Regions from separate parts of the Gordonia sp. YY1 genome, predicted to be linked through region 2. Evidence: predicted binding sites of a transcription regulator. Region 2 holds the regulator's gene; each other region holds the start of a gene.
What was found. The regulator LexA, encoded in region 2, represses DNA repair genes until DNA is damaged. The targets are predictions, from matches to a motif close to CGAACANNTGTTCG.
Positions count from the first base shown of each region.

Region 1: the regulator LexA is predicted to act here: its motif matches at 4,321-4,334, upstream of BPODLACK_RS01865 (DUF222 domain-containing protein).
Region 3: the regulator LexA is predicted to act here: its motif matches at 4,005-4,018, upstream of BPODLACK_RS15410 (DUF222 domain-containing protein).
Region 4: the regulator LexA is predicted to act here: its motif matches at 2,739-2,752, upstream of BPODLACK_RS22350 (error-prone DNA polymerase).

Region 1 is NZ_WXYI01000001.1:398,351-405,605, forward strand. It holds gene BPODLACK_RS01840 (dTDP-4-dehydrorhamnose 3,5-epimerase family protein) at 1-185, opposite strand, end outside; gene rfbA (glucose-1-phosphate thymidylyltransferase RfbA) at 214-1,089, opposite strand; gene rfbB (dTDP-glucose 4,6-dehydratase) at 1,242-2,246, shown strand; gene galE (UDP-glucose 4-epimerase GalE) at 2,299-3,318, shown strand; gene BPODLACK_RS01860 (hydrolase) at 3,323-4,159, opposite strand; gene BPODLACK_RS01865 (DUF222 domain-containing protein) at 4,391-5,944, shown strand; gene BPODLACK_RS01870 (alpha/beta hydrolase family protein) at 6,280-7,185, opposite strand.
Region 2 is NZ_WXYI01000002.1:410,383-417,637, forward strand. It holds gene pfkB (1-phosphofructokinase) at 1-67, opposite strand, end outside; gene BPODLACK_RS05095 (DeoR/GlpR family DNA-binding transcription regulator) at 64-834, opposite strand; gene BPODLACK_RS05100 (phosphoenolpyruvate--protein phosphotransferase) at 969-2,669, shown strand; gene lexA (transcriptional repressor LexA) at 2,647-3,354, opposite strand; gene BPODLACK_RS05110 (LysM peptidoglycan-binding domain-containing protein) at 3,591-4,157, shown strand; gene nrdR (transcriptional regulator NrdR) at 4,257-4,724, shown strand; gene hrpA (ATP-dependent RNA helicase HrpA) at 4,698-7,255, opposite strand, start outside.
Region 3 is NZ_WXYI01000011.1:105,041-112,295, reverse strand. It holds gene BPODLACK_RS15425 (riboflavin synthase) at 1-80, opposite strand, end outside; FMN riboswitch at 125-281, opposite strand; gene ribD (bifunctional diaminohydroxyphosphoribosylaminopyrimidine deaminase/5-amino-6-(5-phosphoribosylamino)uracil reductase RibD) at 376-1,401, opposite strand; gene rpe (ribulose-phosphate 3-epimerase) at 1,410-2,114, opposite strand; gene BPODLACK_RS15410 (DUF222 domain-containing protein) at 2,674-3,933, opposite strand; gene BPODLACK_RS15405 (ArsR/SmtB family transcription factor) at 4,124-4,459, shown strand; gene BPODLACK_RS15400 (SRPBCC domain-containing protein) at 4,456-4,935, shown strand; gene BPODLACK_RS15395 (dihydrofolate reductase family protein) at 4,932-5,582, shown strand; gene BPODLACK_RS15390 (RsmB/NOP family class I SAM-dependent RNA methyltransferase) at 5,579-6,958, opposite strand; gene fmt (methionyl-tRNA formyltransferase) at 6,955-7,255, opposite strand, start outside.
Region 4 is NZ_WXYI01000029.1:11,390-18,644, reverse strand. It holds gene BPODLACK_RS22350 (error-prone DNA polymerase) at 1-2,725, opposite strand, end outside; gene BPODLACK_RS22345 (SDR family oxidoreductase) at 2,902-4,842, shown strand; gene BPODLACK_RS22340 (alanine racemase) at 4,839-5,924, shown strand; gene BPODLACK_RS22335 (DNA polymerase Y family protein) at 5,930-7,255, opposite strand, start outside.

The DNA.
Region 1 (7,255 bases), on a different contig from region 2:
TGCACACCGCGCAGCACACCAGCGGCAGATACCGACAGATTGACCTGCGCGAGGTCGAAGCGGTGCCCGATCACCTCGGCCAGCAGGTCCCCCTTGAACGCCTCGGCGAACAGTCCCCGTGCGTCGCCGTGCTGGACCGGGGTGAGTTCCCACGCGCCGTCGATCGTGAGCGGTCGCACCTTCATGGATGAGCCTTTCGCATCGGATGTATCCTCAGAATCCCTTGCCCCGCTGCAGGAGTTCGAGCAGGTAGTCACCGTAACCGGACTTGCGGAGTTTCTCCGCGCGAGAACGGAGCTCGTCGTCGTCGAGCAATCCACGACGCCACGCGATCTCTTCGGGCACAGCGATCTTGAGGCCTTGGCGTTGTTCGACCGTGCGCACGAAATTGCCGGCGTCGAGGAGGCTGTCGAAGGTTCCGGTGTCGAGCCAGGCGGTCCCACGCGGCAGGACCGTCACCGACAGTTTGCCGCGTTCGAGGTAGTGGGCGTTGATGTCGGTGATCTCGTATTCGCCGCGTGCGCTGGGTTTCAGGTTGCGGGCGATCTCGACCACCTCGTTGTCGTAGAAGTACAGGCCGGGCACCGCGAAGTTCGACTTCGGTTGTGCCGGCTTCTCTTCCAGCGAGATCGCGGTCCCGTCGGCGTCGAAGTCGACGACACCGTAGGCCTCCGGATTGGACACCCAGTAGGCGAAGACCGCTCCGCCGTCGACGTTCTCGAAACCCTGCAGCCGGCTGCCGAGACCGGGTCCGTAGAAGATGTTGTCGCCGAGCACGAGTGCGACCGACTCGTCGCCGATGTGGTCGGCGCCAAGGGTGAAGGCCTGGGCGAGGCCGTCGGGCGAGGGTTGGGTCTTGTAGGTGAGGTTGATACCGAACTGGTCGCCGTTGCCGAGCAGTCCCTGGAAGGCGGGCGCGTCGTGCGGGGTGGTGATGACGAGGATGTCGCGGATACCGGCGAGCATCAGCGTGGAGAGCGGGTAGTAGATCATCGGCTTGTCGTAGACCGGGACGAGCTGTTTGCTCACACCCTGCGTGATCGGGTGCAGGCGCGAGCCCGTACCGCCGGCCAGAATGATCCCTCGCATGCGCCACAGCCTAGTGCCCGACGCTCCGGCTCACTGCGCGCACACCCGGGGCCCTGGCCGGTCCCCATCCGCGTGGCAAGCTCGTCACCTCGGGTCGGGGTGCCGATCTCGGTAGAGTTGCGTCGACGAATACCTCAGGCGGAAGGATCGACGTGCGTGTTCTCGTGACCGGCGGTGCCGGTTTCATCGGCGCCAACTTCGTGCTGCGCACGCTGGCCACCCGCCCCGAGTGTTCGATCCGGGTGCTGGACAAACTCACCTACGCCGCCAACCCCGAGACCCTGACCTCGGTCGCCGACCGGGTCGAGCTGATCGAGGGCGACATCGCCGATGCCGCCCTGGTCCACCACCTGGTCGGCGAGGCCGATCTGGTGGTGCACTTCGCCGCCGAATCCCACAACGACAACTCCCTGGCCGACCCCTCGGCGTTCGTGCACACCAACCTGGTGGGCACCTACACCCTGCTCGAAGCCGTCCGCGCCCATCAGGTGCGCTATCACCACATCAGCACCGACGAGGTCTACGGCGACCTCGACCTCGACGACCCGGCCCGCTTCACCGAAGCCACCGCCTACAACCCCTCGAGCCCGTACTCGGCGACCAAAGCCGGCTCCGACCTGCTCGTGCGCGCCTGGGTGCGCTCCTTCGGCGTGGCCGCCACCATCTCCAACTGCTCCAACAACTACGGCCCGTACCAGCACATCGAGAAGTTCATCCCCCGCCAGATCACCAACGTGCTCTGCGGGGTACGTCCCAAGCTCTACGGCGACGGCCGCAACGTGCGCGACTGGATCCACGTCGACGACCACAACGACGCGGTGTGGACCATCATCGACCAGGGTCGGATCGGCGAAACGTATCTGATCGGCGCCGACGGCGAGGTCGACAACCGCACCGTCGTGGAAACCATCCTCGAACTCCTCGGCCAGCCGAAGGATGCCTTCGACTTCGTCACCGACCGCCCCGGCCACGACCGCCGCTACGCCATCGACTCCACCCGCCTGCGCACCGAACTCGGCTGGCAACCCAACTACGTCGACTTCCGCGCCGGCCTGGCCGCCACCATCGACTGGTACCGCGACAACACCAGCTGGTGGCAACCCGCCAAAGACGCCGTCGAACAGAAATACGCCGCCACCGAGCGGGTGACGGGCTAGTTCGCGGCCGGTCGTTTGGCGTTCTCGCAGTTCCGCCCCCTACGGTGTTCACATGCGCGTACTCGTGAGCGGCGGCGCGGGCTACATCGGCTCGCACACCGTGATCCAGCTGGTCTCCGCCGGACATGACGTCGTCATCGTCGACGACTTCAGCAATGCCAAGCCCACGGTCGTCGGTCGGCTCGAGGCCTTGAGCGGTCGTTCCATCCCGGTACACGCCTTCGACCTCGCGGACGTGGACAAGACCGAGCACTTCTTCGCCCACGAGGACGTCGACGCGGTGATCCACTTCGCCGGGTACAAGGCGGTCGGTGAGTCGGTGGCCAAGCCGCTGGACTACTACCAGAACAACCTCGGCACGACGTTCTCGCTGTTGCGGGCGATGGAACGCCACAACGTGCACACGCTGGTCTTCTCGTCGTCGGCGACCGTCTACGGCGCCGACCCCGAGTTGCCGATGACCGAGGACCTCCCGACGTCGGCGACCAACCCGTACGGCTGGACCAAGGTGATGATCGAGCAGGTGCTGCGCGACGTCGCGGCCAGTTCCGACGCCTGGCGGATCGCGGCGCTGCGCTACTTCAACCCGGTGGGTGCGCACCCGAGCGGTCAGATCGGTGAGGACCCGTCGGGCATCCCGAACAATCTGATGCCATTCGTCGCGCAGGTCGCCGTCGGCCGGCGCGAGAAGTTGTCGGTCTTCGGCGACGACTACGACACCCCGGACGGCACCGGCGTTCGCGACTACATCCACGTCGACGACCTCGCGGCCGGGCACGTCGCCGCACTGGACCGCATCAGCACTGGTCATACCGGCATGTCGACGTGGAACCTCGGAACCGGACAAGGCGTTTCGGTCCTCGAAGTCGTGCACGCTTTCGAAAAGGCGAGCGGCAAGCCGATTCCGTACGAGATCGCACCGCGCCGGCCCGGTGACATCGCCGCGTCGTACGCCGATCCCACCCGCGCGAACGCCGACCTGAACTGGCACGCCACCAAGACGATCGACGACATGTGCGCCGACACCTGGCGCTGGCAGTCGGGAAACCCGACGGGCTATCCGGACGCCTGAGCCGTCACCGATCGGCGTACGGATCGTCGGGATCGACGGTCTCGTCGGTGGCCCACCCGATGTAGCGGCGGGCCGACGTCTCGACGACCTCGCGTGCGTTCTCGTCGACGACGACGCCGAACGCGTCGTACAGTCGATCGAAGGGTAGTGCCGTGACCCGGTCGGCGATCTGACGAACGAGTCTGGGCGACAACGGGATCATGTTCGGGTAGCTGCGCATGAAGGTCACCATCCCCGGCTGCATGACGCCTTTGATCGTGTCGCCGGTCAGCAACGCTCCCCGACCGTCGGCGGCACCCGGCAGGTGCAGGACCGCGCTACCCGGAAAATGCCCGCCGCACTGGATGATTCGCACCCCGTTGAGGATCTCGGCGTCGCCGGACCAGAACTCGACGACAGGATCCGGCCGGGTCAGCCATCGACGATCGAGATCGTTGTAGTAGACCGGCACCCCACCGAACCGGTGACTGAGAGACACACTGGCGCCGTAGAGGTGCGGATGACTGGCCGTGATGGCTGCGACGCCGCCGCATTCCACCAGCCGGTCGACGAGAGAGGGACCGACGAAACCCGGTGGTTCCCAGAGGATGTTTCCCTGCGAAGTGGCCACCAGGAATCCCTGCTGGCCGATGCCGACCGACGGCCTCAGCGAAAGTCGGGTGAGGCCCGGCTCGACCTCGGCGACGTCGAGCGCATTGTCGGCGTCCTCGTCGAGTCGGGTCCACTGTTGTCCGCTTGTCGGAATCCACTGCCGGTCGTCGTCGCAGATCGGACAGACCTCGGGAAGGTCCGCGTCGGGCGCGTACTCGTTCGCGCAGAAGACACACATCCACGGCTGCATGACTCGACGCTAACCCCGTTGCCAGCCTCGGGCCCTGATCTCCGAGGGATGTGGTCCATCGGACCGACGTGGGTCAGCACTATATCAGTGCATACCGACAGAAGATTTGCACACGAACTCCATCGACAATCGTTGCACGCCTTGATATTCAGGCGTACGCTCGAACATACATTCGTAACAACGGCATCGGGGGGGGTGACCGTCTTGATCGAGATCTCGAACTCCGACGTCGTGCCGTCGACCCGCGCCTCCGAACTCGTGCAAGAACTACACCGGATCACCACCGAGCTGCAGACCGTCGACCTGACACAATGCTCCGATGCCGAGCTCGTCGACGTCGCCGCCGACACCGAACGCGCCATCGCCCGACTCACTTTCGCCGGCGACCGGCAGATCGTCGAGATCGCCGACCGCGACCTGCCCCATAAAACCGGGCACCGCAGCATCACCCAGTTCATGACCCACCGCCTGCGCGTGGCCGACCCCATGCGCCGCACCAAACAACGCCACGCGACCGCCACCCACCTCAGCCCGACCGGCGAACCGCTCGAACCCGAACACCCCGCTCTGGCCGAGGCATTGGCCGACGGCAAGATCAACACCTCCCACATCCGGGCGGTACTCGACGTGCTCGACCAGATCCCGCACGCCGTCGACCACGACGTGAAGATCGCCGCCGAACGACAGATGGCCGAAATCGCCGTCGACCACACCCCCGCCGACATCACCGCCCTCGGCGCCCGCCTGTTGGCCCACCTCGACCCCGACGGAACACTCGCCGACGACACCGACCGCAAACGCCGTCGCAAACTGTCGGTCAACCGGCAACGCGCCGACGGCACCGCCAAGATGTCCGCCGACCTCACACCCGAACTCCTCGCGCGGATCACCATGCTGCTCGCGGTCTGGGCCAAACCCGGCATGAACAACCCCGACGACCCCGAATCACCGCACGGGTCGATCGAGAATGCCGACCCCGAGATGGTCGAAGCCGCTGCCGCACGTGATGATCGCAGCGATGCGCAGCGCAACCACGACGCGTTCAACGCCTTGCTGAAGGCTGTGTTCGAGGACGGCCTGCTCGGCAAGAGTCACCGCGGGTTGCCGATACAGGTGATCGTCAAAGCCGACCTCAACGATCTGGTCCGCGAAGCCGGGTTCGCCACCACCGCCACCGGCACCCTGATCCCGATCCCCGACCTCATCGACATGGCCGCCGACGCCCAACCCTGGCTGGCGGTGTTCAAAGACGCCACCGCCGTCCCGCTCTACTTCGGCCGCGGCAAACGGCTGGCGACCCGCGAACAGCGACTGGTGTCCTTCGCCCGACCCGACGGCGAGGTCTGCTCCACACCCGACTGCGGCATAGCCGCCGCACACGTGGAAATGCACCACGCCCAACTCGATTGGGGTCTGGGTGGCCTCACCGACATCACCGACCTCGCCCCGGCCTGCCCGAAACACAATCGCATGGTCGGCGACCAGCCCGGACAGTTCACCACCCGGATGGTCCGGGAAGGGCCCGATGAGGGCCGCTGCGTCTGGCGGCTCAACGCCGAACCCGGCGCGCCACCCAACCCCGAACGTGTGAACCGGCGACCCGACATACCCCGACGGTTCATCGAGCACCTTGAACAGGTGCGCACCGAAATCCACGGGCCCGATGAGGCGTCCGGCGATCAGTCGCGCCTTCAGCTGCGCCAGATCATCGACCTACGCAACGCCTCCGACGCCGAAGCCACCCTCGCCTCGATAATGCTCGCCGCCGCATACCCGCGCGTGTGAAGCAAGCGTGGCGAGGGACGGTCACCGGCCCTTCGAGGCTCGTCGCTAACGCTCCTCACACCTCAGGGAGCAGATGGGCAAACACCCCCAACACTCCTCACACCTGAGGGAGCAAGTGGGCACCACTCGCTAACGCTCCTCACACCACAGAGAGCAAGTGGCCACTCACCGCCAACACTCCTCACACCTCAGGGAGCAAGTGGGCACCACTCGCTAACGCTCCTCGCACCTCAGGGAGCAAAGGTGGGCTCCTCAGAGAGCGAGGGTGGGCACCTCATCGAGCGAAAGTTCATGCAACCGGGCCGAAGTCGAATCGGAGGTCCGTGGTCGCTGCGTCAGTCGATCACGTCATCGACGTCATCGAGGTCTGCCGCCGAGACGCCGGTGATGATGTCGAGAACCTGCGGGTATTCGGGCGCGGTCGAGGTCACCACCGAGCCATGGTCACCGCCCGGGATCAGCACCGCCTCGGCCTGACCACCCTGCCTCACGACGGCATCGACGTAGCGGCTCGAGTTGACCGGCGAGACCATGCGGTCCTTGGTGCCGTGTACGGCCACCACCGGTGTCGTCGGATCGATGTTCTGGATCGGGTCGACCATGGTGTAGCGCTTCGGCACCTGACGAGGCGAGCCACCCAGGGCGGTCACGATCCGATCGTCGCCATGTGTTGCGGCATAGACCATGTCGAGAGGTCCGGCGAGCGACACCACCCGGGTCGGCCGGAACACCGGCCGCGCACCGACCTCGTCGTCCTCCAGCTTGTGCCTGGTGCCACCCCACACCGCGAGTTGAGCGCCGGCACTGTGTCCGACGACGAGCTCGTCATCCGTGGTGATCTGCGGGAACTGCTTGTCCACCACCGACACGTGGTCGAGCGCACTCGCGACATCGCGGAAGGTCGTCGGCCAGCCGCCGCCCGAACCCACCCGCCGGTATTCGACGTTGTAGACCGCCATGCCGCGCTCGGCGAGATCACGAGCCAGCGGATCGAAGATGTCCGCGCCCAACGCACTCTGCCAGGCACCGCCGTGGATCAGAACGACGAGCGGGATCGAGTCGACCCGCTGCTCGCCCTTCGGGAGGTACAACTCGGCCCAGTTCTGATCGCTGTCGGCCTCGCTGGGTGTCGGGTACTCGATCCGGTGGATGGTGACGTCGTCGAGGTACTGCACCTCCTCGGTCGCCTGGGTCTTGACCGGACCCGAGACCGCCGGGTCGTCGGCACTGCACGCCGTCAGTCCCAGTCCCGCGGCGAGTGCGACACCCAGAAATCGAAGTGGGACAGGCGACCAGCGGGTTCGCCGGGAG
Region 2 (7,255 bases):
GCCGGAGCGGGGTGTCGAGTTCGAGGGTGCGGTCGACGCTGGGATTGGCTGTGACGGTGAGGATCATGCGATCACGACCTCGACGCCGCGGGCGGACAGGGCGGCCGAGAACCTCGGATCGATACCGGAGTCGGTGATCAGGACGTCGATGTCGTCGATGCCGGCGAATCCCGACAGCTCCTCGCGCTCCATCTTCGAACTGTCGGCGAGGACGACGACGCGTCGGGCCGCGGCAACCATCGCCGCCTTCACCGCCGCCTCGTCGGGGTCGGGCGTCGACAGACCGTGCGCTTCGCTGAGGCCGTTGGTGCCGATGAATGCGGTCGTCACGCGCAGCCGTCCCAGTGCGGCGACCGTCTCGGCGCCCACCGTGGCCTGGGTGAGTCCGCGGACGCGACCGCCCAGGGCGTGCAGACCGTCCGCATGGCGGCCGGCGAGCAACCCGGCGATCGGCAGGCTGTTGGTGATCAGCGTCAGATCGCGGTCCCGCGGCATGACCTCCGCGGCACGGAACGTGGTGGTGCCGGCGTCGAAGAGCACCGATCCGCCGTCGGGCGGCAGGAAACGGAGGGCGGCGCGGCCGATGGCGGCCTTCTCCTCGATCTGTTCGGTCTCCCGTTCGGCGATGCCGAGTTCACCGATCACCCGCATCACCTCGGGGCGGACGGCACCGCCGTGGACGCGCTGCAGGTGCCCGCCGCGTTCGAGAACGGCCAGGTCGCGCCGAACCGTCTCGCTGGTCACGTCGAACTTCGCGGCGAGCTCGGCGACCGAGGCGCGCCCTGCGACGCGAACCTCCTCGGCGATGGCCTGCTGTCTCTCCTCGGCGTACACACCGGCTCCGTTCTGATCGTTCCTGCTCACTCGGCCACCGCGAAATGTGGGAATATGTGGCTTTGAATGTTGTAGTAACTGTGTTTACGCCTTTTTATGTTGACAAGTCAAGCCAAATTTGTAACCGTGGTCACATGACGCAGATTCTGACGGGGACGCCGGTCGTCGGTGGTGTGGCTCATGGACCCGCACTGTGGCCGGGACGCCGTCCCGACCACAGTGCGGAGGCGCTCGGCGCCGGTGTCGAGATCTCCGAGGACCAGCGCCCGGAGGAGGTCGCACGATTCACTGCGGCGGCAGGCGTCGTCGCCGCGCGACTCCGTGAGCGCGCGTCGCAGAACACCGGCGTCGCCGCGGAAGTACTCGCCGCCACCGCCGGACTCGCGGAAGACCGCGGCTGGATCGGTGCGGCGTCGGCCCTGATCGCCAGGGGTACGCCGGCACCGTCGGCCGCCGTTGCCGCCACCGAACAGTTCGCCGCGGTGTTCACCAAGCTGGGCGGCCTGATGGCCGAGCGGGTCACGGACCTCAACGACGTCCGCGACCGCGTGCTCGCCGAGCTCCTGGGACTGCCCGAACCCGGGTTGTCCACGCCGGAGGTGCCCTCGATCCTGCTGGCCGACGACCTCGCACCCGCCGACACGGCCGGCCTCGACCCCACCACCACGATTGCCCTCGTGACGCGACTGGGTGGGCCCACCAGCCACACCGCGATCATCGCCCGTCAGCTCGGCATCCCGTGCGTCGTCGCGGTGTCCGGACTCGTCGGGATCGATGCGGGTACGGCGATCCTCGTCGACGGCACCACGGGTGAGATCGCCGTCGACCCCGATGACACCGCCGCGCGAGCCCGAGTCGAGGAGTATCGGCGTCACGCCGCTCGCGTCGCCGGATGGTCGGGTCCGGGTCGCACCGGCGACGGGGTGGAGGTGGCGATCCTGGCCAACGTCGCCGACGGGTCGTCGGCCCGCGCAGCAACCGATCACCCGGTGGAGGGTGTCGGACTGTTCCGTACCGAATTGGCCTTCCTCGAGCGCGCCGAGGAGCCTTCGGTCGACGAGCAGGCGGGCATCTATCGCGAGGTGCTGGACGCTTTCGACGGCCGCAAGGTGGTCATCCGCACCCTCGACGCCGGCTCGGACAAGCCGCTGCGCTTCGTGACCCATCCCGACGAGGCCAACCCGGCACTCGGTGTGCGCGGCGATCGAATCGCCTTGGCGCACCCCGAGATCCGCGCGCGCCAGCTCGACGCGATCGCCCGGGCGGCGCTGGAGGCCGACGCGCAGCCGTGGGTCATGGCCCCGATGATCGCCTCACCCGCCGAGGCGGCGACATTCGCCGCGCAGGTGCGCGAGCGTGGACTCGTCGCCGGTGTGATGATCGAGGTTCCCGCCGCGGCGATCCTGGCCCCGGCGATCCTGGCCGAGGTGGACTTCGTCTCGATCGGCACCAATGACCTCACGCAGTACACGATGGCCGCTGACCGAATGTCCGCCGAGCTCGCATCGCTGACCGATCCGTGGCAGCCGGCCGTGCTGCATCTCGTCGCAACGGTCGCCCGGGCCGGACGTGATCAGGGCAAACCGGTGGGCGTCTGCGGAGAGGCCGCGGCCGATCCGCATCTCGCCTGCGTGCTGGTCGGACTCGGGGTGACCTCGTTGTCGAGCGCTCCCGTCGCGGCGCCCGCGGTCGGCGCCCGGCTCGGCGCGGTCACCCTGGCAACCTGCGAAAACGCGGCGGCGGCCGCGCTGGCCGCCACCGATCCGGCTGCAGCTCGCGCGGCGGTCGCCGCGGTACTCGACAGTGACGAGGTCAGACTCGCCTCATCACGGTGACGACCTTGCCGAGGATGACGGCCTCGTCGCCCGGGATCGGGTCGAACAACTCGTTGTGCGGCATCAGCCAGACATGACCCTTCTGGCGTTTGAAGGTCTTGACCGTGGCCTCGCCGTCGATCATCGCGGCCACGATGTCGCCGTTGTCGGCCACGTTCTGCTGGCGGACGACGACCCAGTCGCCGTCGCAGATCGCGGCGTCGATCATCGACTCGCCGACGACCTTCAGCAGGAACAGCGATCCCTCGCCGACGAGCTCCCGGGGGAGTGGGAACACGTCCTCGACGGCTTCCTCGGCGAGGATCGGTCCGCCTGCGGCGATCCGGCCGAGCACCGGTACGAAAGTGGGTTCGGGCAGTGCTCCGCCGGTCGGCGAGGTCGGCGTCGGGGGTTCGCTCGGCGCGATGTTCACCGCCCGCGGACGGTTGGCATCACGTTTGAGAAGGCCCTTGCGTTCGAGCGTCCGCAGCTGATGGGCGACCGAGGAGGTCGAGGTGAGACCCACCTCGTCACCGATCTCGCGGATGCTCGGCGGGTAACCGCGTTCTCGCACGGATTTGCGGATCACCTCGAGAACTCCGCGCTGCCGCGGCGTCAGCGACGCCTCGGCAGCCGCCATGTCCGCCGGGGTGACGGGCTCGTCGGCGCCCCGCGCTCCGGTGCGCTTACCGCCGTCATCGCTCATGATCGGGTTCCTCTCGATTCCGAACGTGCTGGTAGATCGCTTGTCTTTCGACGAGCCTAGCCGAGAACGCCGACCGCATCAAACATTTGTTCGACGTGTCGCGAGACAATTGTCGGAGTGCCGTGCTACAAATCGAACATCAGTTCATCGAACGGATGATCGACATTCGAACAGTTCGACCGGGACGACGCGGTCCCACTCACGAACACCGTTCGACCGGATACACGGAGGGCACCATGCGCACCGCCACTCTCATCGACCCCGTCCACCTCGACCCCGCCCGGCACGACCCCGCCCGGCACGGCGGTCCCGTCCGCGGCGACGTCCTGGAGCGTCCGCGCCCGACACGTCGGGGAGACGCCCGGCGGCCCGTCGACAACCGTCCGGTGCCGGAATCGGCGGTCCGGGTCCGCCGCGTCGCGTCCACCCAGTGCGCGTCGCCGGTGGGTATGCGCGGTCGTGGACCGGTGGTCCCGGCGTGGCGTCCCGCCGAGGCGGCTCCCGCGGCCGTCATCCGCCGGCGTCGCCGCACGGCGACCGCTGTCCTCGCCGGCGTCGCGCTCGCCCTGGCCGTGTGGGTCATCGCGGTCGTCGGCCAGAACTACGCCGCGTCGGTCACGCCTGCCGCGGTCGGCACCGAGGTCGTGCACGTTCGGTCGGGTGACTCGCTGAGCACGATCGCCTCGCGGGTCGCCCCCGAGATGCCGCGTGAGGCCGTCGTCGACGAGATCATCCAGCTGAATGACCTCGCGTCGAGCGGGCTGCGCGTCGGCCAGCCGCTCCTCACCCCCCGGTACCACTGAGGCCGGGCGGTATCCTCGATGCCACAGGGACCAGCCGAGCACCGGCCCGGCATGCGGCGCGGCTGCATCAGAGCGTCCCGTGACCTGCGTGAGGATACGATGCGCTGCCCCTTCTGCAAGAACGACGACACCAAGGTCATCGACTCGCGTGTCGCTGATGAGGGGCAGGCCATCCGGCGCCGCCGCTCCTGCGTGGAGTGTGGGCGACGCTTCTCGACCGTGGAGAGTGCGGTCCTCTCGGTGGTGAAACGCAACGGCGTCACCGAACCGTTCAGTCGCGAGAAGGTGATGCGAGGTGTCCGGCGCGCATGCCAGGGGCGCCACGTCGCCGAGGACGCTCTCGCCCAGCTCGCCCAGCAGGTCGAGGACACCGTCCGCGCCAGTGGTTCGGCCGAGATCCCCAGCAATGAGGTGGGACTCGCGATCCTGAAGCCGCTGCGGGACCTCGACGAGGTCGCCTACCTGCGCTTCGCGTCGGTGTACCGGTCCTTCGACTCCCTCGAGGACTTCCAGCGCGAGATCGACGACCTCCGGGCCGCTTCAGCCGAGTCGGTCAAGAGTTCGTAGGACCCGCTTCTCCGACACCGGGAACGCGGTGCCCAGCCGTTCGGCGAACAATCCGACCCGCAGCTCCTCGACGAGCCACTGCGCCTCGTCGTTGACGTGCGCTTTCCGGTGTTCGGGTACCTGGGCCAGCCGCTGCGCCCACCGTTCGGTCACGCGGTCGATCACGGCGACTCCGGCCTGATCTCGCGCGGCGGAAGCCGGGAGTGCCGTCAACCGTGCCTCGGCGGCCGCGAGGTAGCGCGGCACGTTCTCCAGATGATGTCGCGGAGTGGCGGCCACGAATCCGTCGAAGACGAGGTTGTCGAGTTGTTCGGCGACGTCGTCGGCGGCGAGCGAACCCGCATGACGGTCGATCGCGGCGCGTACCGGCGCCACCGAGCCGAGCGACTCCACCGCGAGAGAGAAATACTCCGGAGCCGACTCGGTGATCCGTGGACGGATCTTCTCCGTCAGGGTGCGGAACGCCTCGGGTGAACGCACGGCGGACGCGGTCCCGGCGTGAAGGCCGGCGACGACGTCGCGGATCGCCCGGCGTGTGCAGTCGGCCAGCAATGTATCGAGATCCGCATAGGGACTCTGGCTCAACGCCAGCCGGCCGGCGGCGCCGAGCGAACTCGCCACGCGCCGGTGCAGTGGCGGGATCGCCAGGTCGAGGAGCGCGACGATCCCCCTCTCCGCCAGGCGATCTCGGGCCTGCTCCGACACCGCGTCGATCACGACCACCCCGCGTGTACGTCCGGCGTCGTCGGTGATCGCGTCGACGGTCGGGTACCTGGTGAGGCGCTGACCGGCGATGTCGACGGTCCGCTGCGCGGCGAGAGTGCCGATGCCGTCGTCGGTCCAGCTGCGATACAGCGTGCGTTTCACCGTCTTCGACGCCGCGGGCGTCGTCGCACGCTGAAGCTCGTCGATCGAGTCGGCACGCGCGGTGATCCGTCCGTCGTCGTCGGCGACCGCGAAATGCATCCGCAGATGGAGGGGAATCCGGTCGAGGTCGAAATCGGCGGCGGTGACCGTCATCTGGGTGATCGTGGTGAGTTCGCGGGCGAGCCCGACCGCGAGCGGTTCGCTGCGAGGCGTGAGACGGGCCAGCGCCAGGTCGGCGAACCGCTGGGCGGGGGACATCGACTTGCGCAACCTCTTGGGCAGCGATTTCACCAGTGCGGTGGCCAGTTCCGACCGCATCCCGGGCACGGACCAGTCGAAGCCCGCCGACCGGACGTGGGGCAGCAGTGCGCGCGGGATGATCACGGTGACACCGTCATCGGGTGCGCCGGGTTCGAACCGGTAGCGGAGCTCGAGTCGGGTGTCGCCCTGCTGCCACGCACCCGGATAGTCGGTCGGTGCGGCCTCGGCGGTTGCCGTGACATCCTCGGGCTTGAGGTCCAGAAGGGCAGGATCGCTGCGCCGTGCCTTCTTCCACCACGTGTCGAAGTGACGTGCGGAGGTGACCTCGGCGCCGACCCGGTTGTCGTAGAACTCGAAGAGCTGATCCTCGGTGATCACGAGTCCGCGTTCGCGCCTACGGTTCTCGACGTCGGCGGCGGCCTCGAGGAGGGCGCGGTTGCGTTCGAAGAACGGGTGCTGGGTACGCCAGTCTCCCTCGACGAGGGCATGGCGGATGAACAGCTCGCGCGAGACGACCGGGTCGATGGGACCGTAGTCGACGCGGCGACGGGCGACGAGGGTGACGCCGTAGAGGGTGACCCGCTCGTACGCCATCGCGGCGCCACGTTTCGACGACCAGTGCGGCTCGCTGTGCGTGCGTTTGACCAGATCCCCGGCCAGTTTCTCCGCCCACAACGGATCGATCCCGGCGACCGTGTGCGCGAACAGCCGGGAGGTCTCCAGGACCTCCGCGGCCATGATGAACGCCGGCGGTTTCTTGGCCAGCGGCGACGCCGGGAAGATCATGAGCGTCGTGTTCCGCGCCCCGGTGAATTCACGACCCTCGGTGTTGCGGACCGCGATGTTGCTGAGCAGACCCGACAGGATCGCGCGGTGGACGGCATCGGCGTCGACCTGCGGCAACTCCTCGCCGGCCGGACGCACGGGCCAGTCGAGATCCTTGACGATCTCGGTGAGCTGACGGTGCAGGTCCCGCCACTCCCGGATGCGCAGGAAGTGCAGGAACTCCCGCTCGCACATCCGCCGGAACCTGCTGCCGGACAACTCCTTGCGCTGTTCGTCCAGGTATCGCCACAGTTCGACGTAGGACAGGAAGTCCGACTGCGGCACGACGAATCGACGATGGGAGGCGTCGGCCGCCTCGCGATGTTCGGCCGGCCGTTCGCGCGGATCGGGCAGCGACATCGCGGACGCGATGACCAGCAGGTGGTCGAGGCAGCCGAGTTCGCGACCCGCGATCAGCATGCGGGCGATCCGCGGGTCGACCGGTATCCGCGACATCGAACGGCCGACGGGGGTGAGGCGCGGCGGGCCGCCTTCGCGGCTCACGGTGATCGCGCCGAGTTCGGTCAGCACGCCCATACCGTCGCGGATCGCGCGCTCGTCGGGCGGCTGGACGAACG
Region 3 (7,255 bases), on a different contig from region 2:
CGCACGGTGAAGCGGGCTGCATCAGAGAGATCCTCGCGGTCGGCGATGACGCCGAGTTCCTCCACGATTCCGGTGAACACGCACTCCTCCTGCTCGCTCGGAGCAGACAGGGCGGCACTGTGTCGCCTGTTCTCTCGCATCCGGACTGTGACCGTCGGCTCCGGAATCTCACCGAATCTGCTGTCCCTGCCGTTCGACAGGCGCTCGCGGGCTGGAAGATGCGTATCCACCGCACCCTCATCACCGCCGGTGGGGAATTTCACCCCGCCCCGAGAACTGGTGACATCGACGCTAGCACGATGCAAGAACGGCGTCGCATTGCGATTTCGCTGAGTGAAATGGATGCCTGTCGGTGTGTCGCTCATCTCGGCCTGCTCAGTCCTGCCGGATCGTCGGCGAACGCCGTGCGAGTGTGATCAAGACGTCATCGCCGAGCGTCGTCGTGTGCGCGGTGCGGAACCTCTTGGCGTCGGCGAGCGTGGTGACACCGGGTATCTCGACCGAGCTACGACCGGCGCCCAGCACCATCGGCGCCACGTAGGCGTGCACCTCGTCGACGAGCCCGGCGTCGAAGAAGGCGCCCAGGATGTGCGGGCCGCCCTCCACAAGGACCCAGAGCGCGTCGGGAAGTGCGGCGAGGACGTCGGCCGGGTCGTGTGATCGGACCAGGACCAGCGGCCCTCCGGTGTCGTCGCGGAGGTTGGCGTCGGTGGGCAGGTCGCGGTGTCCGAGCACCACGCGTGCCGGCTGCTGTGGGTACAGGCCGCCGGCAGAGGTGCGGGCGGTGAGCGTGGGGTTGTCGGCGAGTGCGGTGCCGGTGCCGATCACGATGGCGTCGAGGCGTGCGCGCTGCCGGTGGGCGTGGTCGCGCGCTTCGGGGCCGGTGATCCACTGACTGGTGCCGTCGGGTGCGGCGATCCGGCCGTCGACGCCGGCGGCGATCTTGGCGGTGACCATCGGCCGCCCGAGCCGCTGTCGGGTGAGCCACGGACGCAGTGGACCGTTCTCCACGGTGTCGGCCGCGACTCCCCCGGTCACCCGGACGCCGGCAGCTCGCAGGGTGTCGGCGCCGCCCGCGGCGACCGGGTTGGGGTCACCGACCGCGTAGTGGACCTCGGCAACGCCCGCTTCGATGAGTGCCTGCGAACACGGCCCGGTGCGCCCGGTGTGGTTACAGGGCTCGAGCGTGACGATCGCGGTACCGCCCCGCGCTGCCTCGCCGGCCGCGCGCAGTGCCATCACCTCGGCATGCGGGCCGCCCGGCGGTTGGGTCGCACCGACGCCCGCCAGGGTGCCGTCGGCCGCCAGGATCACTGCTCCGACAGGAGGATTGGGTGAACTGACACCCATGGCCGCATACGACGCCTCGATGGCGCGATCCATGGCGGCGGCGATGTCCACGAGGTGCGTCAGACGTCGCTCTTGGCGCGCGCCCGGGCGGCGGATTCGCGCAGGGCGGCGACGGCCTGGCCCGGGTCGGCGGCACCGTAGACGGCCGAGCCCGCGACGAAGCAGTCGATTCCGGCCTCGGCGGCTTCTTCGATGGTGTCGGCGTTGATGCCGCCGTCGATCTCGACGAGCAGCCTCAGGTCCTCGGCGTCGATGAACTTGCGGATGGCGCGGGCCTTCTCGAGGACCTCGGGCATGAACTTCTGTCCGCCGAAGCCGGGTTCGACACTCATGATCAGCAGGGTGTCGAAGTCGCGGAGGATCTCCAGATAGGGATCGAGCGGGGTACCCGGCTTGAGCGACAGACCGGCCTTCGCGCCGGCGGCGCGGATGTCGCGGGCGACGCCGATCGGGTTCTCGGTCGCCTCCGCATGGAAAGTGACGTTGTACGCGCCGGCCTCGGCGTACGGCGGCGCCCAGCGCTCGGGGTTCTCGATCATCAGATGGCAGTCGAGCGGGATGTCGGTCGCCTTCAGCAGGCTCTCGACGATCGGCAGACCCAGGGTCAGGTTCGGCACGAAGTGCGCGTCCATGACGTCGACGTGCAACCAGTCGGCGCGGGTGGCACCCGGCTTGGCGACAGCGGCCGCCTCGTCGGCGAGATTCGCGAAGTCCGCGGACAGGATGGACGGGGCGATCATGGGCGCGTTACCGGCGGTGCACATGGTGAACAAGTGTAGGACGAGGTGGGGTCTGCGGACGAAAGCGCTCGGGTGTCTCAGACCCCGCCGGCCGGCCACCCGGGGGACGGCAGAAGCGTCGGCCAGGGCTGCAATCCCTCTTCGACGCCAACCGCGGGCAGATCCGGGTTCGGGGGGAGGGCATCGCACGCCACGATATCGGCCCGGTTCTCGGGTCCGACGCCGAGTCGGTCGTAGAAGGTGACGTGCCAGTTTCCGAACACGGAATGCGAAGGAGCCCGCCTGGCGCCTTCTTGTTTCGCTGACGGGCTTCCGCTCTCCGACCGCGTGAACTCGATCGTGACCGATCCGTGGTACGCGATACGCCGGGAACTGAGGGCCAGTCCTGAGGCACACCACAGCCCGCAACTACGACCGCGAGGAGTAAGCACCCGACGAAATGGGCTCTCCCAAAACGATCCGCCATCAGGTCCGTTCCCCCGTCCCCGGCGCAGACGCTCACGACGACACGCCACGTCAGACAACCTAATAGAGCCTACGAATGTCGGGAAGTGTCATCCACAACCCGGACTCGACCGAAGACTCAGGCCACCGCGAGCAACTGCAGAAGCTTCGTTTCGATGCCGCTTCGTCTGGGGTCTCGATGCCCGACGACCGGCGGTGCAGTACTCCGATGTCGTGCACCGGTCGGAGTGATGACGTCGATGACCCGGATGTCGCCGGCCACGCGGACCGAATATGTCCAGCCATCGGCCTCTTTCGCACGATTGTGGGTGACGCAGATGCCGTCGGCGTTGGCCTCGCTCGTGGGACCGTCGTGACGATGGGGTTTCGCGTGATCGATCTCCGTGATGGGCGCACCGCAGTACGGAGTGCGGCACCGCTGATCTCGTAACCGGATGAAGTGCGCGAGTGCGGGAGGGAACCCGCGGGAACGGGACTCCATCGTCACCAACGCACCATCGGACGGACGTGCATAGAGGCGACGCAGCGTCGAGGCGGTCTCACCATCCGGCGAAACCGAAGCAGAGACAAGTTCCCGCGCCACTTCTGCCGGAACAGGTCCGTACCCCACCACTTCCGCGGCCGAATCGTTCAGCCCGAGCAGACACTCATCGGACATCATCATGTCCACCGCAACCGGAACAGGCTCTGCGGCAGCGCGACCGGTGACGCGTTCGACCAGCGTGTCGGCCATGATCTGGGCGTGGGTGCGATCGTCTGCACCGAGCACCGAATCGGCGTGCTTCTTGAGCGCGGCGTACACCGAGATCCCCTGCGCCATCGGCAACAGCGCCGACAGCTTGGTCATCAGATCGGGCGCCGGCCGCACGCTGACGCGACGATCTTTCTCGGCCTTGGCCTTTCGCGCGACCACTGCCGCCGGCTCGAGTTCGTAGGCGTGACGCTTCGCCCGGGCTTCGATCTCTCGATCGGAAGCACCCACCAGGGCCTGACGGTCGTCACACACCCGCCGGTCGATCTCCTCCCGCGATTCGCGAGTCAGATAAGCGGTTTCGCGGACGAGGATCGTGGCTCGCCATTCTGTCAACACCCCGTCCGTGAGTGCGGCCATCGTGTGCGGCATCTCGTGCGCCAGAGCACGAGCGAACCCGAGGTACTGACTCCCCTTCTGCGGTGAGGCCTTGCGCGCCAGCCCGACTTCAGCGGCGAGCCCTCGACCCCGTCGCTGCTGCGGTACATTCCGCGCCGCCTCATCGTCAGCACGCAACTGATCGAGATTAGCGGTCTCACGCACCTGGGCCGCAGCGCACGCCGACTTGATCTCCTCGAGCAGAGTCAGCCGCTCCACCGACTCGGCCTCGCCAGCCCCCGCAGCCATGCCGGCAAGGAGGCTCACGAGGGCGCGCAAGTCGCCCGTTGCCGGCCTCCGCGTTTCCGCTACATCGGTTTCGTACATACGTTCGATAGTACCTGAATACCCACTGCTCCGCCGCGCCTTTCCACAACCACTTCTCACCCAGATCACTTAGCCGTTGAGTTCAGCGACAAACCATGCAACACTTAGCCACGTGGCAAACAGTTCGGTCACGCTCGACGAGATCTTCGGTGCGCTGGCGGACCCGACCCGCCGCGCCGTCGTCGAACGTCTCGGGCGCGGCCCCGCGACAGTCGGAGAACTCGCCGGCCCCTTCCCCATGACGCTCCCCTCCTTCATGAAGCACCTGAAGGTCCTCGAGGAGAGCGGACTGGTCATGACCAAGAAGACCGGCCGAACGCGGATGTGCACGCTCGACCGGCGACGCCTGCGACGCCTGCAGACCTGGCTCGAACACCAGCGCACCACCTGGACCGAGCGCACTGACCGACTCGAAGCCTTCGTCACCGAGCCCGAGGAGACACCATGATCGACCCCGAACTCGACCTCACCCTGCAACGCATCATCCGCGCACCGCGACAACGGATCTGGGATGCCTGGACGCGTCCCGAACAGCTCGCGCAGTGGTGGACGCCCTCCCCGACCGTCACCCGGGTCGAACGACTCGAGCCACGTCCCGGCGGCGCTCTCGTCACGCAGATGAGCGACGACGGCGAGACCTTCGTCCCGCACATGGACGCTGTCTTCTTGGTCGTCGACGACAACGAACGCCTGGTGTTCACCAATGCCATCGACAGCTCCTGGCGTCCCGCAGAGCCCGCGCCGGTTCCCATGACCGCCGAGATCACCTTCGCCGAACACACCGACGGAACCCAGTACAGCGTCGTCGTACGCCACGGCAATCCATCCGATCGCGACCGACATCATGAACTCGGCTTCTACGACGGCTGGGGCTCGGCGACCGCGGCGCTCACCGAACTGGTGGAAAGCGAGGCCCGGCAATGAAGATCACCATCACCGAATTCATGACTCTTGACGGCGTCACCCAGGGACCCGGATCGGCCGACGAGGACACCTCCGACGGCTTCTCCGCCGGCGGATGGCTCGTGCCGCACATGGACGAGACCTTCATCCGGAAGGCATCGGCGTGGCTCGACCTCGCCGACGGACTGCTCCTGGGGCGTCGAACCTACGAGGCCTTCGCCCGCGACTGGCCGCAGATCACCGACCCCGGAGACCCGTTCACGGAACGGATGAACGGCCTACCCAAGTACGTCGTGAGCAGCACGCTCACCGAACTCCCGTGGGGGCCCGCAACTCTCCTCGGCGGCGATGCAGTGGCAGCGGTGTCAACCATGCGATCGAAGTCTGGCCGCGAACTCCAGGTCCACGGCAGCAACACCCTCGCCGGGTCGCTCCTCGAAGCCGGTCTCGTAGACGCGCTACGCCTGGTCGTCGCCCCGACAGCGCTCGGCACCGGCCGACAGTTGTTCGGTCGCAACGCAACCAGCCTCGGATTCCGGCTGAGACACCAAACGGCAACGCCCGCAGGACTCCTGATCCTCGAATACGAACCGACCGGCCAAGCCGCGGTCGCCGACTACCAAGGCGTCGCAACAGTGACAGGGTCTCAGCAGGACACTGACTTCTAGTCCCTGGTGAGGACCGCCATGAACATCGCGTCGGTGCCGTGGATGTGCGGCCACAACTGCACATGCGGACCATCGCCGAGCAGTTCCGGTCCGAGCTCTCCGACGGTCACCAGCGGGCGGGCGTCGAGCTGACGAGCGCCGTCGACCGAGGCCAGTACGTCGGCGACCACCGCGGTGGTCTCGGCCGGATGCGGCGAACAGGTCGAATAGACCACGATGCCACCGGGTTTCACGAGCCGAAGCGCCTCGGTCAGCAACTGCTTCTGCAGCACGACGAGCTCGTCGACGTCGGCAGCGGTTCGGCGCCAACGCGATTCGGGCCGGCGACGCAGCGAGCCGAGCCCGGAACACGGCGCGTCGAGCAGGATGCGGTCGTATCCCGGTTCGAGACCACTCGACCGGGCGTCGGCGACATGGATCGTCACCGGCAGGTCGCTGACCACCTTTCGGATCAGCTCAGCGCGATGCTTCGACACCTCGATCGCATCCAGCCGGGCGCCGTCGATGTCGGCGAGCGCACCGATCAGCGCGGCCTTGCCGCCCGGGCCGGCGCACATGTCGAGCCAGCGGCCGGAGTCGTCGGCGACCTCGGCGACCGTCACCGCGCGCGCGATAAGCTGGCTGCCCTCGTCCTGCACACCGGCATAGCCATCACGGATCGCATCCACGTCGCCCGGATCACCGCTCGGCAGATACACGCAGTACGGCGAGAACCTGCCTTCCTCTCCCCCGCTGGTCAGCGCCAGCTCCTCGGCGGTGATGTAACCCGGCCGGGCGACCAGATGTACGGGCGGACGTTCGTCGTCGGCAGCGAGTGCCGCCTGCAACTGGCCTGCCGACCCGCCGAGGGCATCCCGGAACACCTCCGCGATCCAGCGGGGATGCGCATACTGGAAGGCAAGGTAGCCGACGAGATCCTCGGCGGGCGACGGCGCGAGCTCGTCGACCCACATCTCCTCGGTCTTCTGCGACACCTTGCGCAGCACGGCATTCGCGAAACCCGAAGGTCCCATCCCGTTCTCGGAACGCACCAGGTCCACCGACGTCGACACCGCGGCATGGGATCCGACGCGCGTACGCAGCAATTGGTAAGCGCCCAACCGCAGCACATCGAGCACCGGGCCGTCGATCTCGCCGACGGGACGCTTGGCCGCCGAGGCGATCACCGCATCCAGCAGCCCCTGGGCCCGCGCCGTGCCGTAGGCGAGTTCGGTCGCGAAGGCCGCGTCGCGACCTTCGATCCTGCGGTCCCGCAGCATCTTCGGGAGAACCAGATTCGCGTAGGCATCACGTTCACGGATCGCGCGCAGCGTGTCCCGCGCCGCGACGCGCGCCGGGTCCAGATCCTTCTGCCGGAACTTCCGGTCCGCACTCATCCCAGCACCGTCCCATCGGTCAGTCGGGCACCACGGGCCCAGTCGGCGGCCGGCATCGGCTTCTTGCCGGGCGGCTGCACGGAGCCGAGTCGTACCGGCGTCGAACCGGTACCGACGAACACCGCCTTCTTGGTCACCGCGATGACCCCCGCGGCCAGAGGCTCCGCGCGTACCGATTCCGGCAGCGACGTATCGTCGTCGGCGACGGGCCGCACGGGGCCCACCTTGATCCTCGCTTCGTCGAGACTCGTCCACGAACCGGGTGCCGGGGTGTAGGCGCGAATGAGGCGATCGATG
Region 4 (7,255 bases), on a different contig from region 2:
CCTTGGCGCTCAGGGCAGCACGCCGGGACAGGTCGGTGATGTCGGTGTACGGCCCGTCGGCGCGACGGTCGACGATGCGTTGGGCGACCTCCTCACCGACCCCGCGCACCCCGTCGAGTCCCAACCGCACGTCGAGGCCCTCGTTCTCCAGAGTCGCGTGCGCGAGGGAGGCGTTGATGTCGGGACGATGGACGGCCACCCCGTGCCGGCGGGCATCGGCGACCAGCGACTGCGGCGAGTAGAACCCCATCGGCTGTGCCCGCAGCAGTGCTGCACAGAACGCGGCCGGATGGTGCAGCTTGAACCACGACGAGTAGAAGACCAGCGACGCGAAACTCTGCGAGTGGCTCTCCGGGAAGCCGAAATTGGCGAAGGCGGCCATCTTCTCGAAGATGCGGTCGGCGGTGTCGCCGGTGATGCCGTGCAGTCGCTCCATGCCGGCGTAGAAGCGTTGGCGCAGGCGTTCCATCTTCTCCGGCGACCGTTTGGAGCCCATCGCCCGACGCAGCTGGTCGGCCTCGGAGGCGTCGAAGCCCGCGACGTCGACGGCCAGCTGCATCAGCTGCTCCTGGAACAGCGGCACGCCCAGAGTCCGCTCGAGGGCCTTGAACATCGACGGATGTTCGACGGTGACCGGTTCCTGCCCGTTGCGTCGTTTGATGAAGGGATGCACCGAGCCGCCCTGGATGGGACCGGGACGGATCAGCGCCACCTCGACGACCAGGTCGTAGAAACACCGCGGTTTCAGCCGCGGCAGGGTCGCCATCTGCGCGCGCGACTCCACCTGGAACACGCCCACCGAATCGGCACGGCAGAGCATCTCGTAGACCGCGGGTTCGGCGAGATCGAGCGTGGCGAGGTCGACCTCGATGCCCTTGTGCTCGGCGACCAGGTCGATCGCATAGTGCAGCGCCGAGAGCATGCCGAGACCGAGCAGGTCGAACTTGACCAGCCCGATGGCCGCGCAGTCGTCCTTGTCCCACTGCAGCACGCTGCGGTTCTCCATCCGCGCCCACTCCGTGGGGCAGACGTCGGCGATGGGCCGGTCGCAGATCACCATGCCACCGGAGTGGATGCCCAGATGCCGTGGCATACCGAGGATCTCACCGGCCAGATCGGTCACGTCCGATGGTGCGGTGTCCGGGGACTTCGCCCAGGCGTCCTGCTGACCGGGCGCATACCCCAGGGCCCGCGCCATGTCCCGGATGGCCGAGCGACCGCGATAGGTGATGACATTGGCGACCTGCGCGCTGCGATCCCGGCCGTACCGGCGGTAGACGTACTGGATGGCCTCCTCACGACGGTCGGACTCGATGTCCACGTCGATGTCGGGCGGCCCGTCGCGTTCGGGGGCCAGGAACCGCTCGAACAGCAGCTTGTTGGCGACCGGGTCGACGTTGGTGATCCCCAGGGCGTAACAGACGGCCGAGTTGGCCGCGCTCCCCCGGCCCTGACACAGGATGTCGTTGGCCTTGCAGAAGTCGACGATGTCGGCGACGACCAGGAAATAGCCGGGGAACGTGAGGGTCTCGATGATGGCGAGCTCGTGCTCGATCTGCCGGTAGGCCTGCGGATGTTCGGTGGGCGTGCCGTAGCGGCGCCGGGCGCGGGTCATGGTGAGTTCACGCAACCAACTGGCCTCGGTGTAACCCTCCGGCACGTCGAACGGCGGCAATTCCGGCGCGATCAGGCCCAGTTGGAAGGCGCAATCGGCGGCGAGGCCGGCCGCGTTGTCGATCGCGTCGAGGTGCGCGGGCATCAGCCGTGCCATCTCGTCGCCGCTGCGCAGATGCGCGCCGGCCACGCCCGGCATCCAGCCCGCGATGGTCTCGATGTCGGTGCGGGCCCGAACCGCCGCCATCGCCATCGCCAGCCGGCGGCGTCGGGGCGCGGCGAAGTGCGCACCGGTGGTGGCCACCGTCGGCACCCCGGCGCGCGCGGCGAGACCTGCGAGCACCGCGTTGCGTTCGTCGTCGTCGGGCATGGCCTGGGCGGTGAGCTCCAGGACGACGTTGCCGTGGCCGTAGGTCTCGATCATCTCCCGCAGCGCGATCTCCGCGGCCGGGACGCCGCCGCGGTCCAGCGCGCGTCGGACCGCGCCCTTCCGGCAGCCGGTGAGGATCAGCCAATGCCCGTCCCCGGCACCGGCCAGGGCGTCGCGGTCGTAGCGCAGCAAGCCCTTCTCGCCCGCGACCATGTGCGCCTCGGCAATCGTCCGCGACAGCCGGCGGTAACCCTCGCCGTCACGGGCGAGGACCAGCAGGTGTTCTCCCGGGGGATCGTTGTGTCCGGTTCGTGCGATGTCGGGCTCCAGCGACAGCTCCGCACCGAAGACCGTCGGCATCCCGAATTCGCGGGCGGCCTCGGCGAACCGGACGATCCCGTAGAAGCCGTCGTGGTCGGTGACGGCCAGCGCCGCCAGACCGAGCCGCTGCGCCTCCTCGACCAGTTCCTCCGGCATCGACGCACCGTCGAGAAAGCTGTAGGAGCTGTGGGCGTGGAGTTCGGCGTATGCCACCGACGACGATCCCCGCGTGATGTCATCCGCCTGGTACGCACCACGTTTGCGCGACCAGGCGGGGCTGTCGCCGCCGTCGCCCGGGAACATCGCGTGGTCGCTGTCATCGGGACCGAAGGCGGTACCCGGACGTCCGCCGTCGGGTGCCCGACCGGAGAGCACCCGCTCCATCTCCGACCACGTCGGTGGTCCCTGATCCCAGCCCACCCGAACAGTCTATCGAACACGAGTTCGAATTGACATCCGGATTCCCCGCCGATCCCCGTAGGCCGTTGCGTCCGGCTCGAGTTAGTGCAACTCTGAGTACCAGACAGATTCCATCTCCCATCGGGGGACGGGACATCCAGCGGGTGGCATGCCCGCTCACATGACGGGATCCCTACATGACTAGCTACTTCATCACCGGAGGCAGCGGGTTCATCGGCCGGCGCGTCATCGATCGTCTTCTGACCGTCGACCCCGACGCGACCATCCACGCACTGGTGCGCGAATCCTCTCGATCCACGTTCACCGCCCTGCTCGACGACCTCGGTGCCGCCGATCGAGTGACCCCGGTCGTCGGCGATCTGACCAGCCCGGGCCTCGGCCTCGACGCGAACGACCTGCCGGATTTCGACCACGTGGTCCATCTCGCCGCGATCTACGACATGGCCGCCGGCGCCGAGTCGCAACGGGCCGCCAACGTCCTCGGCACCTCACGCGTCGCCGACTTCGCCATCGCCCACGACGCCCTGTTGCATCACGTCTCCTCGATCGCGGTGGCCGGCGACCACCGCGGCCGCTTCGACGAAACCGATTTCGAAGTCGGGCAAGGCTTTCCGACTGCGTATCACCGGACCAAGTTCGAGGCCGAACGAGTCGTGCGCGAACGCGAGGGCCTGCGGTGGCGCGTGTACCGGCCCTCGATCGTCGTCGGCGACTCACGGACCGGCGAGATGGACAAGATCGACGGCCCCTACTACTTCTTCGGTCACCTCGCGGCGCTCGGACGTCTCCCGTCGAAGCTGCGGTTGCCGATGCCCGACCTCGGCACGCTCAACATGGTGCCCGTCGACTTCGTCGCCGCAGCCATGGTGGCGCTCATCGCCGTGGAACCGCAGCGCAGCGGACTCGTGTTCCACCTCGGGGACCGGCGTTCGCTCACCATCACCGAGATGTACAACGCGCTCGCCCCGTCCTTCGGTGCACCCCGGGGATTCGACGCCGTCCCCCACGCCATGGTCGAGCCGGTACTGGCGCTGTCCGCGATGGGACCGGCCCGCGTCGGCCGCAATCTCCTCGCCACCCAACAGGGCATCCCACCGGCGGTGCTCGACGCGGTGTCGCTGCCGGTGGACTTCTCCTCCGACGCCACCATCGCCGTCCTCCACGAGCACGGGATCGGTGTCCCCGAATTCGCCGAATACGCACCCCGCCTGTGGCAGTACTGGTCTGCGCACCTCGACCGTTCCCGCAACCGGCGTCGCGACCCCCGCGGCCCTCTCGTGGGCAAGAACATTCTCATCACCGGCGGGTCGAGCGGCATCGGGAAGGCCACCGCCCGGATGTGCGTCGCACGTGGCGCCAACGTGATCATCGTGGCCCGATCTGCCGACGAACTCGATTCCGCCGCCGCCGAATTGAATTCGACGACCAGCAAGAAGGGCATCCCGCCCGGCCGTGCGGTGGCGTATCAGTGCGACATCACCGACGAGGAATCGGTCAACGCGCTGGTCAAATCGGTACTGGCGGAGCACGGTCACGTCGACGTGCTGGTCAACAACGCCGGCCGGTCCATCCGGCGCGCCACCGTGAACTCGGTGCAACGCTCCCACGACTATCACCGGGTCATGGCGGTCAACTACTTCGGCGCGGTCAACCTCATCCTCGGACTCCTGCCGCACATGGTTGCCCGGCGGTCGGGACATGTGGTCAACGTGACGTCGATCGCGGTGCAGTCCCGCGGTCCGCGCTTCGGCGCCTATGCGGCGTCGAAGGCGGCGCTGGAGGCGTTCAGCGATGTGACCGGCACCGAAACCGTCTCCGATCATGTGACATTCTCCAATGTGCGTCTGCCGCTGGTGAAGACGCGGATGATCTCCCCCACCGAGGCGTACGACAACCAGCCCGGCACCTGGGATGTCGACAAGGCCGCGTCCCGGGTGTTGCACGCCATCATCGATCGGCCCAAACGGGTCAGTTCGGTCGTCGGGACGATCGCCGAACTCGGGCATCGCTACACCCCTGATTTGACCACCCGCATCCTGCACCAGGAGTACCTGCTGTTCGGCGAGTCGGCGGCCGCCATGGGGCGTCCCCGCAGTTCCGGTGGTCGCGACGCGTGATCGACACCCCGTACCTGGAGGTCGACGTCGACCGACTGGACCGCAACCTCGCCACACTCGCCGGAGCAGCCCGGAACGTCGGCGTCGACGTCCGGCCGCACGCCAAGACCCACAAGTGCGCCGAGATCGCCCGCCTTCAGATCGATCACGGCGCGGTGGGGCTGACCGTGGCGACCATCGGCGAGGCCGAAGCCTTCGCCGACGCCTCCGATGCCACCGGGTGCACCGACATCTTCATCGCATACCCGTTGTGGCCGAACGCCGTCCAGGCGTCTCGACTGCGCGCGCTCGCCGAGCGGGTCAGTCTGCGAGTGGGGGTCGATTCGCTCGCCGGCGCCCGGCATCTCGCCAGGTCGCTCGGCACGGCCGGCCTGCAGGTGCTCGTCGAGGTCGACTCCGGTCAGCACCGCACCGGCGTCGCCCCGGAACTGGCCGGTTCCGTCGCCGAGGCGGGTGTCGCGGCGGGACTCGACGTCATCGGCGTGTTCACCTTCCCCGGCCATTCCTACGGTCTCGGTGACACCCGACGTGCCGCGGCCGAGCAGGAGGTGGCCGCGCTGGCGACGGCGGCCGCCGGGTTGCGCGCGAACGGCGTCGACCCCCGCGTCCGGAGCGGCGGTTCGACCCCGACGGTCGGCTTCCTCGACGCGGGACATGCGGATGTCCTCACCGAGATCCGCCCCGGCGTGTATCCGTTCAACGACGCGCAGCAGGTGGAGATCGGCTCGTGCGGCTTCGACGAGGTCGCGTTGACCGCGGTCGCGACGGTGGTGCGCCGGGACGCCCACCGGATCGTCCTCGACGCGGGCAGCAAGATCCTCGGCGCCGACCGCGCACCCTGGGCCACCGGGTACGGCCGGCTCCTCGACCATCACGATGCCCGCATCGTGCTGCTGTCGGAACATCATGCGGTGGTGGAGTTCCCGGCGGAGTCTCCCGACGAGGACATCCCGGGTATCGGGAGCTTCGTTCGCGTGGTGCCGAACCACGTGTGCAACGCGGTCAACCTGGTCGACGAGCTGGTGGCGATCGACGGCTCGGACACCAGGTGGCCGGTGATCGCGCGGGGTCGTAACAGCTGAAGACCTCATTCGTAGACCCCTTCGACGATCCACTCCCCACCGCGGTAACACAGCAGCAGAGCGCGTGAGTCGTCGAGCAGCACCTGTGCCCGTGCGATCAGTTCGGTGGTCCCTGCCGCGGATGCACGGTCCATGCCGACCGGCCACGGGCCGGCCCACCAGCACAACCCCCAGCTCGTCTTCCGGCTCTTCCCCCCACCCGGCGACTCCGACAGCCGGACGGTCACCGGCTCGGCGGTGAACGCTCCCCGGTCGGTCACCCGCACCGGTTGGCCGAGGGCGTCGAGCACACTGACAGCCGTCTCCACCAGCACTGTCGGGGTGGGTTGCGGCAGGTGGCCGGGCCACGGTGCGGACGGGTCGCGGCGCGGTGTCCGTTCGTCGCCGAGGGACACCATCGTGATCTGCTCGGCAGGTCCGCGCCCACCGCTGAGCACCGGGATACGGACCGCATCGCCACCCAGCAGTCCCTGGATACGGACGAGTGAGCGACGGGCGCGTTCTTCGACGTCGGGGTCGACCGCTGTGCCACCGGAGAGTGCGTCGGAGAGCTGATAGTGCAGGGCACCGGCCTCGACGACCTCCACCGGTATCAACCGCAGCCGCACGATCGGCGAGTCGGGACGGGTGTCCTTGCCCGGTCCACTCGTTCCCCCGCCATTCGTTCCCCGGCCGCCGTTCCCCCGCCGCCCACCGGTCAGCCACCCCTCCAACTGCCAGCGGATGCGGTCCGCGGTCGTCTCCGGAGTCAGTGGCTGTGCACAATGCCACGTCCGCGAATGCTGTTGGCCGCGTTCGGTGATCGCTTCGATGGTGAGTCGGGTGCAGGCGACCGCGGCGTCCCGCAGACGACGATGCAGTTTCTCGGCGAGGGTACGTCCGATGAACGCCGCGACGTCGATGCGGTCGACGGGCGGATCGCAGGTGTGGTCGACGTCCAGTTCCGTCGGCAGATGCCGGCCTGAGGGCACGCGCCCCGGCAATGCATTGGCCAGACGGTGCGCGAGCACCGCATCGCGGGCGAATCGGGTGGCCACGTCGGCGATGTCCATCTCGGCGAAAGCGCCGATGGTGCCGATCCCCAAGCGCCGCAACAGATCCACCAGCTCGACACGTGACGGGTCGCTCATGCTGGGTTCGAGGGCGAGATCGGCGACGGGACGCCCGGCGAGATAAGCCCGGTCACCACCCGGTTCCACCTGATGGCCGTGCCGCGCGGCGAGGACCGCGGTGAAGATCTCGTCGGCGATGCCGACCTGCGATTCGATACCGCAGGCAGACACCACGTCGACGAGTTCCTCGGCGAGCGCCTCCATGCCGCCGAAGTAGCG